Methanococcus voltae: one gene and its partners. The main gene of each other region encodes a partner of the protein of the gene in region 2 in a complex. Links are inferred from orthologs where the notes say so. Each region holds a gene or a part of one and is shown on either strand. Other genes may lie near its edges.

What was found. Proteins that work in one complex are often made in the same cells at the same time.
Region 1: J3E06_RS03490 (region 2) and J3E06_RS05445 share a complex: the UniProt entries of both Methanocaldococcus jannaschii proteins name them as parts of the RNA polymerase complex. The link is inferred for Methanococcus voltae from one-to-one orthologs.
Region 3: J3E06_RS03490 (region 2) and J3E06_RS05450 share a complex: the UniProt entries of both Methanocaldococcus jannaschii proteins name them as parts of the RNA polymerase complex. The link is inferred for Methanococcus voltae from one-to-one orthologs.

Annotation. Positions count from the first base shown.
Region 1 is NZ_JANUCR010000004.1:20,447-23,442, forward strand. It holds J3E06_RS05445 (DNA-directed RNA polymerase subunit N), read left to right. Parts: upstream 1-1,393; coding sequence 1,394-1,600; downstream 1,601-2,996. Other genes in the region: J3E06_RS05435 (50S ribosomal protein L13), read left to right, coding at 222-635; J3E06_RS05440 (30S ribosomal protein S9), read left to right, coding at 653-1,057; J3E06_RS05450 (DNA-directed RNA polymerase subunit K), read left to right, coding at 1,674-1,859; J3E06_RS05455 (hypothetical protein), read left to right, coding at 2,124-2,996. UniProt on the Methanocaldococcus jannaschii protein: DNA-dependent RNA polymerase (RNAP) catalyzes the transcription of DNA into RNA using the four ribonucleoside triphosphates as substrates.
Region 2 is NZ_JANUCR010000002.1:187,879-196,805, reverse strand. Bases 1-2,779 are described here. They hold J3E06_RS03490 (DNA-directed RNA polymerase subunit L), read left to right. Parts: upstream 1-1,137; coding sequence 1,138-1,422; downstream 1,423-2,779. Other genes in these bases: J3E06_RS03485 (DUF4352 domain-containing protein), read left to right, coding at 1,741-2,779; J3E06_RS03495 (DUF2067 domain-containing protein), read left to right, coding at 358-978; J3E06_RS03500 (tyrosine--tRNA ligase), read right to left, coding at 1-43. Outside these bases: more of J3E06_RS03485, read left to right, coding at 2,780-2,808; J3E06_RS03480 (DUF5683 domain-containing protein), read left to right, coding at 3,085-3,609; J3E06_RS03475 (50S ribosomal protein L1), read left to right, coding at 3,826-4,467; J3E06_RS03470 (50S ribosomal protein L10), read left to right, coding at 4,481-5,491; rpl12p (50S ribosomal protein P1), read left to right, coding at 5,729-6,028; J3E06_RS03460 (TATA-box-binding protein), read left to right, coding at 6,370-6,915; imidazole glycerol phosphate synthase subunit HisH, read left to right, coding at 7,176-7,817; J3E06_RS03450 (pyridoxal-phosphate-dependent aminotransferase family protein), read right to left, coding at 7,934-8,927. UniProt on the Methanocaldococcus jannaschii protein: DNA-dependent RNA polymerase (RNAP) catalyzes the transcription of DNA into RNA using the four ribonucleoside triphosphates as substrates.
Region 3 is NZ_JANUCR010000004.1:20,858-23,712, reverse strand. It holds J3E06_RS05450 (DNA-directed RNA polymerase subunit K), read right to left. Parts: upstream 1,594-2,855; coding sequence 1,408-1,593; downstream 1-1,407. Other genes in the region: J3E06_RS05435 (50S ribosomal protein L13), read right to left, coding at 2,632-2,855; J3E06_RS05440 (30S ribosomal protein S9), read right to left, coding at 2,210-2,614; J3E06_RS05445 (DNA-directed RNA polymerase subunit N), read right to left, coding at 1,667-1,873; J3E06_RS05455 (hypothetical protein), read right to left, coding at 205-1,143; J3E06_RS05460 (4Fe-4S dicluster domain-containing protein), read left to right, coding at 1-120. UniProt on the Methanocaldococcus jannaschii protein: DNA-dependent RNA polymerase (RNAP) catalyzes the transcription of DNA into RNA using the four ribonucleoside triphosphates as substrates.

The sequences.
Region 1 (2,996 bases), on a different replicon or contig from region 2:
TTGAGATAATTATATTAGTATAATATTATAATAATTTATTATAGTAATTATTGTATTATATTATTATATTATTATATTATTATTCATTATGTTATTTCATTATTAATTATTTAAATGCTAAAATTAATCTAATTATCAGATAATTATTATCATTATGGCGTATACATTTATATGCCCTCATAATCATATTTATGAACGATAAACACGAAAGGTGGATAAGCATGGTTGTTATTAATGCTGAAAACGCTGTAGTTGGAAGATTAGCTTCATATGTTGCTAAAGTTGCATTAAGCGGTGAAGAAGTTGTAATTATCAACGCTGAAAAAGCAATTATGACTGGTAATAAAGAATTTATTTTCCAAAAATACGTGCAATTGAGAAACAGAAAAAGTATTTCCAACCCTAAAAAGATGGGTCCAAAATTCCCAAGAAGGCCAGAAGATATATTAAGAAGAATTATCAGAGGCATGCTCCCTTACAAAAAGCCAAGAGGAGTAGAAGCATTCAAAAAAATTAAAGTTGAAGTAGGAGCTCCTGCAGGTGTTGAAGCAGACATTGTTTTAGGTTCAATACCAAAAACAAACAAGTACGTAACTTTGGGAGAATTAAGTAGCTTCTTAGGTGCTAAATTTTAATTTAGAGGTGATTTAGCGTGAAAGTTATCAATACAGTAGGAAAAAGAAGAACTGCAGTTGCAAGAGCTACTGCTAAAGAAGGAAACGGAAGAATTAGAATTAACAAAAAGCCTATAGAATTAATAGACTCAAAATACTTAAAAATGAAGTTAATGGAGCCTGTAATTTTAGCTGGTGAAGAATTAAACAACATTAACATCGACATCGACGTTAAAGGTGGCGGTGCTGTTGGTCAAGCAGAAGCAGTAAGAACTGCTTTAGGTAAAGCAATCGTAGAATTCGTAGGAAACCTCGAATTAAAAGATAAGTACTTAGCTTACGACAGAACAATGTTAGTTAGTGATGCAAGAAGAACTGAACCGCACAAACCAAGTAAGTCTTCAAAAGGTCCAAGAGCTAAAAGACAAAAATCATACAGATAAATTATTTACTATTTATCTTTTAGATTTTACTTTTAAAATTGAGTATATATTAAGTATGTTAATATGTAAATATTATATACTAAATTAAATAATTGAAATAATTATTGATTTTTAAGTTTTAGATTTTATTATTACTATTACAAATTTATTGAGTATTAACCGTATAGTTTTTAAGTTTTTAAGTTTTTTATCAGATTTAATTTTAAGTTTTAAATAATTTTAAATATTTGATGGTATAAAACATATTTATCCTAAAAATGAAATACAAATAATTCAATACTGTAATTACGAATATTATAATTTTAAACACTTTTACCGGTAAAAAGGTGATAACATATGATGTTTCCGGTTAGATGCTTTTCTTGTGGGACAGTTGTTTCAGAAGTGTATGGAGAATACCATGAAAGACTTACAAATGGGGAAAAATCAGACGAGATTTTAGACGATTTAGATATTACAAAATATTGTTGCAGAAGGATGTTTGCATCCCATAGATTACATAACGACAAGGATTTATTTGACGATGTAATGGAATATAAATAAAATATTAATAATCCATTAATCAAAATCCATAATTCTATAATCAAAAATGTTAAAAGTTCGTGCGGGTGATTTTTTGAGCTATACAAAATTTGAAAAAGCGAGATTAATAGGTTCAAGAGCCTTGCAAATTTCAGGCGGAGCACCAACTACTGTAGATTCTGACAGTAGTTCATCTTTAGATTTAGCAATTGAAGAGGTAAGCAAAGGTGCTGTACCTTTAACAATCAAAAAACCTAAAGTTATTAAATTAGATGAATAATAGTCTGATAAAAAGTGTTTTTCTTTTATTTGATTATTCACTTTTATATGGGAATTTATATATAAATTTTCATAAAATGTCATATTTGCAAATTTGCAATGTTATTAATTTTCTCAATTTTTATTAATTATTTATCAAATAATATAGTTATTTAATATTTTATTTATTTAATAATTCGCCTAATTTTAACAACCTATCTAATTATTTATTATTTAATCAATACTAATAATTGCAATAATTTAAAAATCGAAGTAGGGGATTTATTTGGAATATGAAACAGCTATAAAAAGAATAACTGCAAAGAAAGTATTCAAAAATTCCAAAATTCAGGTAAAAATATCCACAATAACTGAAAAGGGGATAGGATACGATGTTATAGATGTGGATAATCCAGAATATGTAATTTCAGATATCGAAAATGTGATAGCTCCCGAAATAATAGGATATCCTGCATACGACCAAGATTTTATCGATGCAATAATCTGCGACACAAACGTTGACAATCCTATGATTACAATGAGTGCATCAGTTAGTGTCGCAAGGGCTGCATCAAATAGTATCAATATACCAATGTTTAAACATATAGGCGGTATTTTATCGGCTGATTTACCTGTAGTAAGTTGTCCTATTTTAGCGGATAAAAAAGGTAATCAATTAATTGTATTTCCAATGGCTGAATCAATCGGGGAAATGATACATACGTACGAGTTTATCATTGACAATATATACCCAAAATATCAATCCAGAAATATGGAAGGTGAATTCCTTTGTAAGTCTGTTTTTGACAATATAGACGATTTTTCGGAAATTATATCAAATATTGCAGAAGATGAAGACTTAGATATTTTAATGGGTGCAAAAATAACGAGTTATGACCAACGGATAGAAAGTTTGGACTATTTGGAAACAAATGAAATTGTTGATTTTGATGGATTATTATGTACTGAGAATATGGACGAAGAAGCCGATATTTCGAAAATAAATCCATACACAACAGGTTCTTTAACTGAAATGAAGTATTTGGTAAGTTATATGACAAATGCAGGTATAACGCCAATGATAGATTCAGAAAATACATCTTTTGCTCATTTAGCAATAGGATTTAAAGTACCAATTATAAAAACTTCGTTAACTTCT
Region 2 (8,927 bases):
CAGTATTTCGTTTAATAAGTTCAAATTTTTCATCAGCGTTCATTATATCTACCTATTAATTATTAAAAAATAATCCTCAAAACTTTAAAGTCTAAAAATTTAAGTTTAAACATTGCTTAAAATTTTAAATACTACGAATTTAATATATTAACCACTTCTATATATAAATCTATAGTAATTTTTTATAATTTTTTATAATTTTGTATAATTTTGTATAATTTATATATAGTATGTAATAGTTATGTAATAAGATAAGTAAAGTTTATTATGTAGTTATAAAATTATGAAATTACGAACTTATGAATTTATAAATTTATAAAGTTAGGAATTTATAAATTTTCAAATATAAGGTGAATTATGAAAAGAGTTATATCAGTTAGTGGTTCTGAAGAAGAAACAGTGGAAATATGTGAAAAGGTTGCTAAATTAAGTTTAGAGTGTTCTTTCGATTCAAAAGTAAAAAGTACTGACGGCTCAATTTCAAGTATTATGATAAAGCTTTATGGTAATGACCGTAATAAATTAAAAGAAGACCATAAAGATATTTTAGCAATAATAACCGATGTAAAAAATAAATACAATGCAAATAAAAAAGGAATGTTCACATATAAATTAAATGATTTAAAAACACCAGTTAATAAAGATTTAATAATAGATGCATTAAAATATTCCAAAATAAAGCACGAATACATTAAAGAAGATAATGAGTTGCTTGCAAAAATAACTGCGCAAGAGTTAGATGATTTACTTAAAGATTTACAAGAAATCTATGTCGATTTGTCATATTACCCAATAGGTTCTAAACCGGTTAAAAATGCCATAGTAATTGGTGTTTATATATCAGGCTTGGAAATGGATGAAATATTAGAATTAGGTCTCGAAGAAGGATGTTTTAGGGAAGAAGATGATAGAATAGTGCTTAATATGGATATTACTAAGGTAAAAAATATACTATGCAATTCAAAGAAGTCAATTTAAATATATAAATATAAGAATATACCTATGGTAATGTATGATAAATTATAATAAATTATATAAATAAAATATAGACTATATAATTACTAATATCTAAAAATTATTAAATTTAAAAAGTTAAAAGTTTAGAATTAATTAAAACTTGACTGTATCGGTGAAAATATGATTAAAATTACAAAACAAGCGGAAAACTATTTGGAATTTGAATTAACAAACGAAGACCACTCATTACCAAATATACTAAAAGATATTTTATTGTCAAAAGAAAACGTTATAATGGCTTCTTACAATGTTGAACACCCTGTTTTAGACCCTGAAAGCGGTAAATATATTTCAAATCCTCTTTTAGTTTTAGAAACTGTAGAGGGAACCAATGCAGTTGAAATTTTAAAAGAAAGTTTAAGCGATTTAATAGCTTTATGTGATGAAGGACTAAATGACTTATAATTAAAAATAATATAATATATAATACTAAAAATACAATTTACAAATATCTATTTTTTATTAATCAAATATTATTATTATTATTATTATTACTTTTTTATTTTTAAAATAATTATTCAAAAATTTATTTATTTTAAAAAATAACATATTAAATCAACTATTTTATAAATATACGGGTAATTTTTTGTTAAAATTACTAAATAACGTTTAAAATCGTACAAACCAATGTACTCATATATAAAATAGCACCTTCGTATCCTAAATAACTACCTATTTATAAAATATTTTATTATCTAATTATGTATAAATTGGAGGCATATTATGAAAAATAATAATATATTAAAAATTTTTCTTTGTGTTATGGTATCCCTCGTTGTAATGTGTAGCGGTTGCGTCTCTTCTTCGTCATCAGATAGTGCTGATGATGTAGTAGTGGAAAAAACCAGCACAAACGATAATACCGAACCTAAAGAAAACGAAGAAACTAAAGATGATGAAAAACCTAAAACTGAGGAACCCGTAGAAGAAGGGCTACCTGACGAATACGTCGCAGTATTTTATGAAGCATACTCCACTAAAAGCTTTGATGGAAGTTATGGTAAAGAAGAAGCTGCAGATGGTAAAAAATACTTAATTGTTGATATTACAGTATATAACAATGGATATGATGAAATTAGCGTAAATCCATTGTACTTTGATGCAATTGTTGATGGCGTAGAATATGACTACAGTATTGATAGTTATAGCTTAGAAAATGATTTAGACAGTGTAAATTTAAGAAACGGTGGTAAAACCAGCGGTTCATTAGCATTTGAAATTCCAGAAGATAGTAGTTCAACATATAGCATTGAATATAACCCAATTACGTGGGATAAATTGAATATAATATACAATCCTGAAGATGTAGATATTGAAGAAGCTCAAAAAGCTGCTGCTTCAAGTTCAAATACCGGTGCTGAAAAGTCAACACCTACTACTTCAAATGATGATACAGATTCAGACTCTGTAAACATCATAACTGCAGCTACAGTGACTGAATCATTTAACTACAATATTGGAAGTTATGAATACACAAGAGAAGCCCCATCTGGTAAAACATACCTTATCACATATATTTCCATTGAAAATAATGGATATGATGAGATATCAACAAGCCCATTGTACTTTGATGCAATTGTTGATGGCGTAGGATATTCATATGCTTCAGATACATACAGCTTAGAAAACCATTTGGAAAGTGTAGATTTAAGAAACGGCGGTAAAACCAGCGGTTTATTAATATACGAAATTCCAAAAGGTTCCGACAGCTACGAACTCGAATACGACCCAATTTCGTGGGATAAATTGAATATTAAATACGAATATATCTCATGGGATGAAATTGAATAAGGCATTATTTAAATTAAATACTCCATATTTATTTTTTTCAATTTTTAATACATTTATAAGATTAAATATTTTAAATAAATATTTTTATTTTTTAGATTTAAACGTTAAAATAAATAGTAATATATTTATTGAATAAAGTAGTATAATTTAGGATATAAATAAATTAGATATATCTTTATAAATATTATAATAATAAAAAATATTAAATAACGCCACATACCTAAAAATTTAACTTATATTATTATGTGGTAGATTATATTGTTTTACGGTGAAATAATGGCAGAAATAAAGTATTGTCAACATTGTGGTTTCAAATTAGAAAACGACGAAGATGTGTGTCCTCAATGCAATAAATTTTGTTCTGACACACTCCAGGACTTAAAAAATTCATATAATGTTCCTTCAATAACTATTAACAATGAAAATAATAATGATACGAATGTTACAAGTGCGTCTGATTCCCAGAGTGAGAGTGAGAGCGATAGTGAATCAGAAGCCAAAAATACAAATATTAGTTCAAATATTAATAAAAATACTAATATGGGCTATCCTGCAGGTTTTAACAGATATATTAAAAGTCCAGCGCTTGCTGCAATATTATCCTTTTTTATACCGGGTTTAGGTCAAATATACAATGGTGAAATAATAAAAGGAATTATTATTATAGTATTATTCGTTATATCATTCTTTGCCATAGCCATATTAATTGGGTTTATTATGTTACCAATTGTTTGGTTATATGCAGTCTGTGAAGCTTATAACACCGCAAATAAAATTAATAGAGGTTATATTGTCCCATAACTCAAATAATTCCCTAAAAATACATAATAATACATTAAATTTTTATTTTTTAGATAACATATTTTTAATAATCTTAACATTTTTAATAATATCATTATTTTTTAAATTTTTAAAATATATATTTAAGGTAGTAATATTTATATAATAGTTAATCAATATTATGTTTGCTCCATGTTAAGACTGAAAAGTCATATGACAATTACAGGAGGCTACACAATGGATAGTGTAAACATATTAAACGCAGTGAAGGAGGCTCGAAATTCAGCAAAGCCGCGAAACTTCACACAGTCTGTTGACCTTATCATAAACCTCAAAGAGCTTGATTTGTCAAGACCTGAAAACAGGATGAAACAACAAATCGTACTCCCAAGTGGTTTAGGAAAAGAAATCAACATCGCTGTGATTGCTAAGGGAGATTTAGCAGCTCAAGCTGAAAGCATGGGCCTCACTGTAATTAGACAGGAAGAATTAGAAGAATTAGGAAAAAATAAAAAACAAGCTAAGAAATTAGCTAACGCAAACCAGTTCTTTATTGCACAAGCAGATATGATGCCTATTGTAGGTAAATCCTTGGGTGCCGTTTTAGGTCCAAGAGGTAAAATGCCTCAACCTGTTCCTGCTAATGCAAATCTTAAACCATTAGTTGAAAGATTTGGTAAAACTATTAGCATCAACACAAGAGATAAAGCATTTTTCCAGGTTTACGTAGGTAAAGAATCAATGAGTGATGAAGAACTTGCAGCAAACATCGAAACAGTATTAAATACTGTTGCTAGGAAGTATGAAAAAGGACTTTACCACGTTAAAAGTGCATTTACAAAACTTACCATGGGTGCTTCAGCACCGATAGAAAAGTAGAGGGGTTGAGATTATGAGCGAAGTAAAATCAGAACATAAGATTGCCTCTTGGAAAGTAGATGAAGTTAACGCATTGAAAGACTTACTTAAAAGTGGTAACGTAGTTGCAATTATTGACATGATGGAAGTTCCTTCAGTTCAACTTCAAGAAATTAGAGACAACATCAGAGACTTAATGACTTTGAGAATGTCAAGAAATACATTGATGAAAAGAGCGATTGAAGAAGTCGCTGAGGAAACAAATAATCCTTCATTTACAAAATTAGTAGATTGTTTGGAAAAAGGTGCTGCAATCATTGCAACCGAAATGAACCCATTCAAACTTTACAAGACTCTTAACGAGAGCAAAAGCCCTGCACCAATTAAAGCTGGCGCTACTGCACCTTGTGATATTGAAATTAAAGCTGGTTCAACAGGTATGCCACCTGGACCATTTTTAAGTGAATTGAAAGCTGTAGGTTTACCTGCTGCAATCGAGAAAGGTAAAATTGGAATCAAAGAAGATACAATTGTTGCTAAAGAAGGAGATGTAGTATCCGCTAAATTAGCTGTGGTATTATCAAAATTAGATATTAAACCTATGGAAGTAGGTTTAAACGTATTGGGCGTTTATGAAGATGGAATCATTTACGACTCCAGTGTGTTAAAAATTGATGAGGATGAATTCCTCGCTAAATTACAAAATGCTTACACAGGTGCATTTAACTTATCAGTTAATGCAGCAATTCCTACTGCAGAAACAATTGAAACAATCGTTCAAAAAGCATTCTCCAATGCTAAGGCTGTATCAGTTGAAAGTGCATTCTTAACATCAGAAACCTCAGACGCTATTATAGGAAAAGCTAACGCTCAAATGTTAGCAGTTGCTAAATTAGCTGGTGATGATGCTTTAGATGAGGAATTACAATCAATGGTAAGTGGTTCAGAAGCAGTATCTGAAGCTCCAGCAGCTGAAGAAGCTCCTGCGGAAGAAGAGAAAAAAGAAGAAGCTCCTGCATCAGTAGGTATGGGTTTATTATTCTAAATCCTTAGCTTTTATTTAACTTACTTAATTTAATTAAGTAAATAAATTAATGTATTAAAATTGTACTAAGCATATAATTTAATATAATTAATTATAGAATTTAATAAAGGAAACAATAACGATTTAAAAAATCTAAGTATGTATTGAAAAATTATATATACTTTAATAGATTATCTGAAAACTAATAATTATAAAAACACAAAAAGAAGTAAATTATTAGTATTTGAGGTGTACTTTATGGAATACATATACGCAGCTTTATTATTAAACTCAGCAGATAAAGAAATTACAGAAGATGCAGTTAAAGCAGTTTTAACCGCAGCTGGTATCGAAGCAGACGATGCAAGAGTTAAAGCATTAGTTGCTGCTTTAGAAGGAGTAGACATTGCAGAAGCTATCGCAAAAGCAGCAGCAGCTCCAGTAGCAGTTGCAGCAGCAGCTCCAGCAGCTGAAGCTCCAGCAGAAGAGAAAAAAGAAGAGAAAAAAGAAGACACCGGTGCTGCAGCAGCAGCTGGTTTAGGTGCTTTATTCGGATAATTAAATTATATCCGAATATTTTTATTTCTTTTAACAATATATATTATTAAAATTTAATTAGAAATTATTTAATCAACGCTTTTTTACAAGTTATATTTTGACAAATTAATTAGAAATGATACTAATCATAAGAATTATTTTTTATAACCCATATAATTGATATATCTAAATATATTTAGGTATTATTATCCTTATCAATATTGGTACTATTATTTTTATCATTAATTTTTAAATTGTTAGAATTTTGAAACATTTAATTATAACATTTTTATAAAAGTATATAAATACATTTATATACTATATAAATAAAACTTATATTATACGTAATATAGGTGAGAGATATGGAGCCTGAAATAAAGATTGTTAACGTGGTAGTTTCTACACAAATAGGAACAGATATAGACTTAGAATATGCTGCAGATGTTTTAGACAACGCAGAATATGAACCAGAGCAGTTTCCTGGTTTAGTGTGTAGATTAAGCGACCCTAAAGTTGCATTGTTGATATTTAGAAGTGGTAAATTAAACTGTACTGGTGCTAAAAGTAAATCAGACGCTGAAATAGCAATTAAAAAGATAATTGCAGAACTTAAAGAAGCTGGTATGGAAATAATTGATAATCCTGAAGTTAGCATTCAAAATATGGTTGCCACAACCGAATTAGGTATGGAACCTAACTTAGACGATATTTCCACATTGGAATGTACAGAATATGAACCAGAGCAGTTCCCTGGTTTAGTTTACATATTAAGCGACCCTAAAGTTGTAGTGTTAATATTTGGTAGCGGTAAGGTTGTAATAACCGGTTTAAAGAAAATTGATGATGCTTACACAGCATTTAATAAAATATTAACAACGTTAAAAGAACTTGAAGAAGAATTTTATTAACTTATTTAACATAATTTTTTATTAATTTTTTATTTTATTGTTATGTATTGTTATAATCCATTGAGATATACTCTTTTAGTCATATATAATTTTTACAAAAATATACATAGTTCTTGATATTTTAATTTGGCAAATTAATATTAAAATATGTATATATAGTATAATTACGTATTTTTATGTAAATTAGAATATATGTCATTTTATTGGAATTACCATTAAATTAAACATTATCAAACATTATACATAGAGCGTGTGAAATTATGATTGCAATTATTGATTACAATGCCGGAAACTTAAGAAGTATCGAAAAAGCGTTTTCAATTTACGAAAAAGACGTTAAACTTACAAATAACCCCGAAGTAATTTTATCAGCGGATAAACTTGTTTTACCGGGCGTTGGAAACTTTGGAGACTCCGTAAAAAATATAGAAGCCGTAAAATTTGATGAAAAAGTCTGCGATAAATTAAACACGGATTGTACAAATTTAAAAGAATTAATTGTCCAAAATATTGGTAAAGTACCATTTTTAGGTGTTTGCGTGGGTATGCAATTACTTTTTGAAAAAAGTGAGGAAAGTAAAGGCGAAGGTTTAGGTGTATTCAACGGAGAAGTTGTTAAATTTGTAAATGCTCCTAAAATACCACATATGGGTTGGAATAACGTTAAACAGGTTTTGGATATACCATTATTTGAAGGGATAAAAGATAATGATTACTTCTATTTTGTCCACTCCTATTATGTAAAAACTTTTGATGAAAAAATAATCGCAGGAACTTGCGATTATGGTACAGAATTTACCTGTGCCGTTAATAAAGACGATATTTATGCTACACAGTTCCACCCTGAAAAAAGTGGTAAATCTGGTTTAAAAATGATTGAAAACTTTGTGGAATTAATTTAAGGATTAAAAAAGGATTAAAAATAAATAATTAAAATAAATAATTAAAATAACTAAATTTAATTAATTTAATTAAATATTATTTTTTATATTATATTTTATTACAGCATATTTAAAAATTATAATAAGTAATCCTTAGCTACATCAACGCCACAACCTGCGTCATATCCAAGTTTTTTAAGACCTGCTTCTATTAATGCTAAAGTACCTAATATATGGTGCTCTTTTACGCTACCCATATGCCCTACTCTGAAGATTTTACCTTTTAAGTGAGCTTGACCTCCTGCAACTAAAACATCGTAATCGTTGTTTAAAGTTCCTCTGAAATCTTTATCACTTATTCCTTCAGGGTATAAAGCAGATGTAACTGTTACTGACCTTGCTCTTTCTTTTGCGAACAATTCAATACCCATTGCTTCTAAACCTGCTCTTGTAGCTTCTGCAAATTTATCGTGTCTTTTGAATCTGGTTTCTAAACCTTCATCGAGTACGATTTCTAATGCCTTGTTCATTGCATAGGTCATTGATACAGATGGAGTGTAAGGTGTTTCTTTACTACTTTCCCATTTTTTCTGGTAAGCTTTAATGTCTAAATAGAATGATTTAGTTTCCGTTTTGTTTATAACTTCCCAAGCTTTATCATTTACTGAAATAGCCGCCATTCCTGGGGGTGCAGCGATACATTTTTGGGAACCAGTCACACAAATGTCAATGTTAAATTTATCAACGTCCACATAGTCGCCACCTAATGATGAAACTGTATCTACGATGTAAATTGCATCGTGGTCTTTTACAACTTTACCGATTTCTTCAATAGGGTTCTTTACACCGGTTGATGTCTCGTTGTGAACGATTGTAACTACTTTTGTATCAGGGTTTTCTTCGAGTGTTTCTTTAACTTTCTCAACGTCTGCCATATCGCCCCATTCATTGTCGAGCAACATTGTGTTTGCTTTGTAGGTATTTGCAATTTTGTAAAACCTGTCTCCAAAGTTTCCATTTACTATATTTAGTACTTTATCCCCTTTGTCCACGGTGTTTGAAATTGCCATATCCATTGCTGCAGTTCCTGAACCTGTTATTAAGTGTGCATCGTATTTTGTTTGGAAAACT
Region 3 (2,855 bases), on a different replicon or contig from region 2:
ATATTTGATATTTCAAACGATAAAATAATAATTGTTAATCCTGAAACTTGCGTATGGTGTAAGGTTTGTACAGATGTTTGCCCAAATAACTGTATACTTTTGGATTTAGAATCTGAGTAAAAAAAATAATATTTATATTTTATTTATATTATATTATAATATATTATAATATATTATACTATATTATATTTCAATTACATTATTTTAAAATCTTGTAATGTTTGGATTTTTTAAAATTCTCTCAACATTCCAAAGTTCATTTAAAATTTTAGAAGTTAACGAAGTTTTTATAATTGGTACTTTAAATCCTATTGCTAAATGAGCAAAAGATGTATTTTCTGAATCTATCATTGGCGTTATACCTGCATTTGTCATATAACTTACCAAATACTTCATTTCAGTTAAAGAACCTGTTGTGTATGGATTTATTTTCGAAATATCGGCTTCTTCGTCCATATTCTCAGTACATAATAATCCATCAAAATCAACAATTTCATTTGTTTCCAAATAGTCCAAACTTTCTATCCGTTGGTCATAACTCGTTATTTTTGCACCCATTAAAATATCTAAGTCTTCATCTTCTGCAATATTTGATATAATTTCCGAAAAATCGTCTATATTGTCAAAAACAGACTTACAAAGGAATTCACCTTCCATATTTCTGGATTGATATTTTGGGTATATATTGTCAATGATAAACTCGTACGTATGTATCATTTCCCCGATTGATTCAGCCATTGGAAATACAATTAATTGATTACCTTTTTTATCCGCTAAAATAGGACAACTTACTACAGGTAAATCAGCCGATAAAATACCGCCTATATGTTTAAACATTGGTATATTGATACTATTTGATGCAGCCCTTGCGACACTAACTGATGCACTCATTGTAATCATAGGATTGTCAACGTTTGTGTCGCAGATTATTGCATCGATAAAATCTTGGTCGTATGCAGGATATCCTATTATTTCGGGAGCTATCACATTTTCGATATCTGAAATTACATATTCTGGATTATCCACATCTATAACATCGTATCCTATCCCCTTTTCAGTTATTGTGGATATTTTTACCTGAATTTTGGAATTTTTGAATACTTTCTTTGCAGTTATTCTTTTTATAGCTGTTTCATATTCCAAATAAATCCCCTACTTCGATTTTTAAATTATTGCAATTATTAGTATTGATTAAATAATAAATAATTAGATAGGTTGTTAAAATTAGGCGAATTATTAAATAAATAAAATATTAAATAACTATATTATTTGATAAATAATTAATAAAAATTGAGAAAATTAATAACATTGCAAATTTGCAAATATGACATTTTATGAAAATTTATATATAAATTCCCATATAAAAGTGAATAATCAAATAAAAGAAAAACACTTTTTATCAGACTATTATTCATCTAATTTAATAACTTTAGGTTTTTTGATTGTTAAAGGTACAGCACCTTTGCTTACCTCTTCAATTGCTAAATCTAAAGATGAACTACTGTCAGAATCTACAGTAGTTGGTGCTCCGCCTGAAATTTGCAAGGCTCTTGAACCTATTAATCTCGCTTTTTCAAATTTTGTATAGCTCAAAAAATCACCCGCACGAACTTTTAACATTTTTGATTATAGAATTATGGATTTTGATTAATGGATTATTAATATTTTATTTATATTCCATTACATCGTCAAATAAATCCTTGTCGTTATGTAATCTATGGGATGCAAACATCCTTCTGCAACAATATTTTGTAATATCTAAATCGTCTAAAATCTCGTCTGATTTTTCCCCATTTGTAAGTCTTTCATGGTATTCTCCATACACTTCTGAAACAACTGTCCCACAAGAAAAGCATCTAACCGGAAACATCATATGTTATCACCTTTTTACCGGTAAAAGTGTTTAAAATTATAATATTCGTAATTACAGTATTGAATTATTTGTATTTCATTTTTAGGATAAATATGTTTTATACCATCAAATATTTAAAATTATTTAAAACTTAAAATTAAATCTGATAAAAAACTTAAAAACTTAAAAACTATACGGTTAATACTCAATAAATTTGTAATAGTAATAATAAAATCTAAAACTTAAAAATCAATAATTATTTCAATTATTTAATTTAGTATATAATATTTACATATTAACATACTTAATATATACTCAATTTTAAAAGTAAAATCTAAAAGATAAATAGTAAATAATTTATCTGTATGATTTTTGTCTTTTAGCTCTTGGACCTTTTGAAGACTTACTTGGTTTGTGCGGTTCAGTTCTTCTTGCATCACTAACTAACATTGTTCTGTCGTAAGCTAAGTACTTATCTTTTAATTCGAGGTTTCCTACGAATTCTACGATTGCTTTACCTAAAGCAGTTCTTACTGCTTCTGCTTGACCAACAGCACCGCCACCTTTAACGTCGATGTCGATGTTAATGTTGTTTAATTCTTCACCAGCTAAAATTACAGGCTCCATTAACTTCATTTTTAAGTATTTTGAGTCTATTAATTCTATAGGCTTTTTGTTAATTCTAATTCTTCCGTTTCCTTCTTTAGCAGTAGCTCTTGCAACTGCAGTTCTTCTTTTTCCTACTGTATTGATAACTTTCACGCTAAATCACCTCTAAATTAAAATTTAGCACCTAAGAAGCTACTTAATTCTCCCAAAGTTACGTACTTGTTTGTTTTTGGTATTGAACCTAAAACAATGTCTGCTTCAACACCTGCAGGAGCTCCTACTTCAACTTTAATTTTTTTGAATGCTTCTACTCCTCTTGGCTTTTTGTAAGGGAGCATGCCTCTGATAATTCTTCTTAATATATCTTCTGGCCTTCTTGGGAATTTTGGACCCA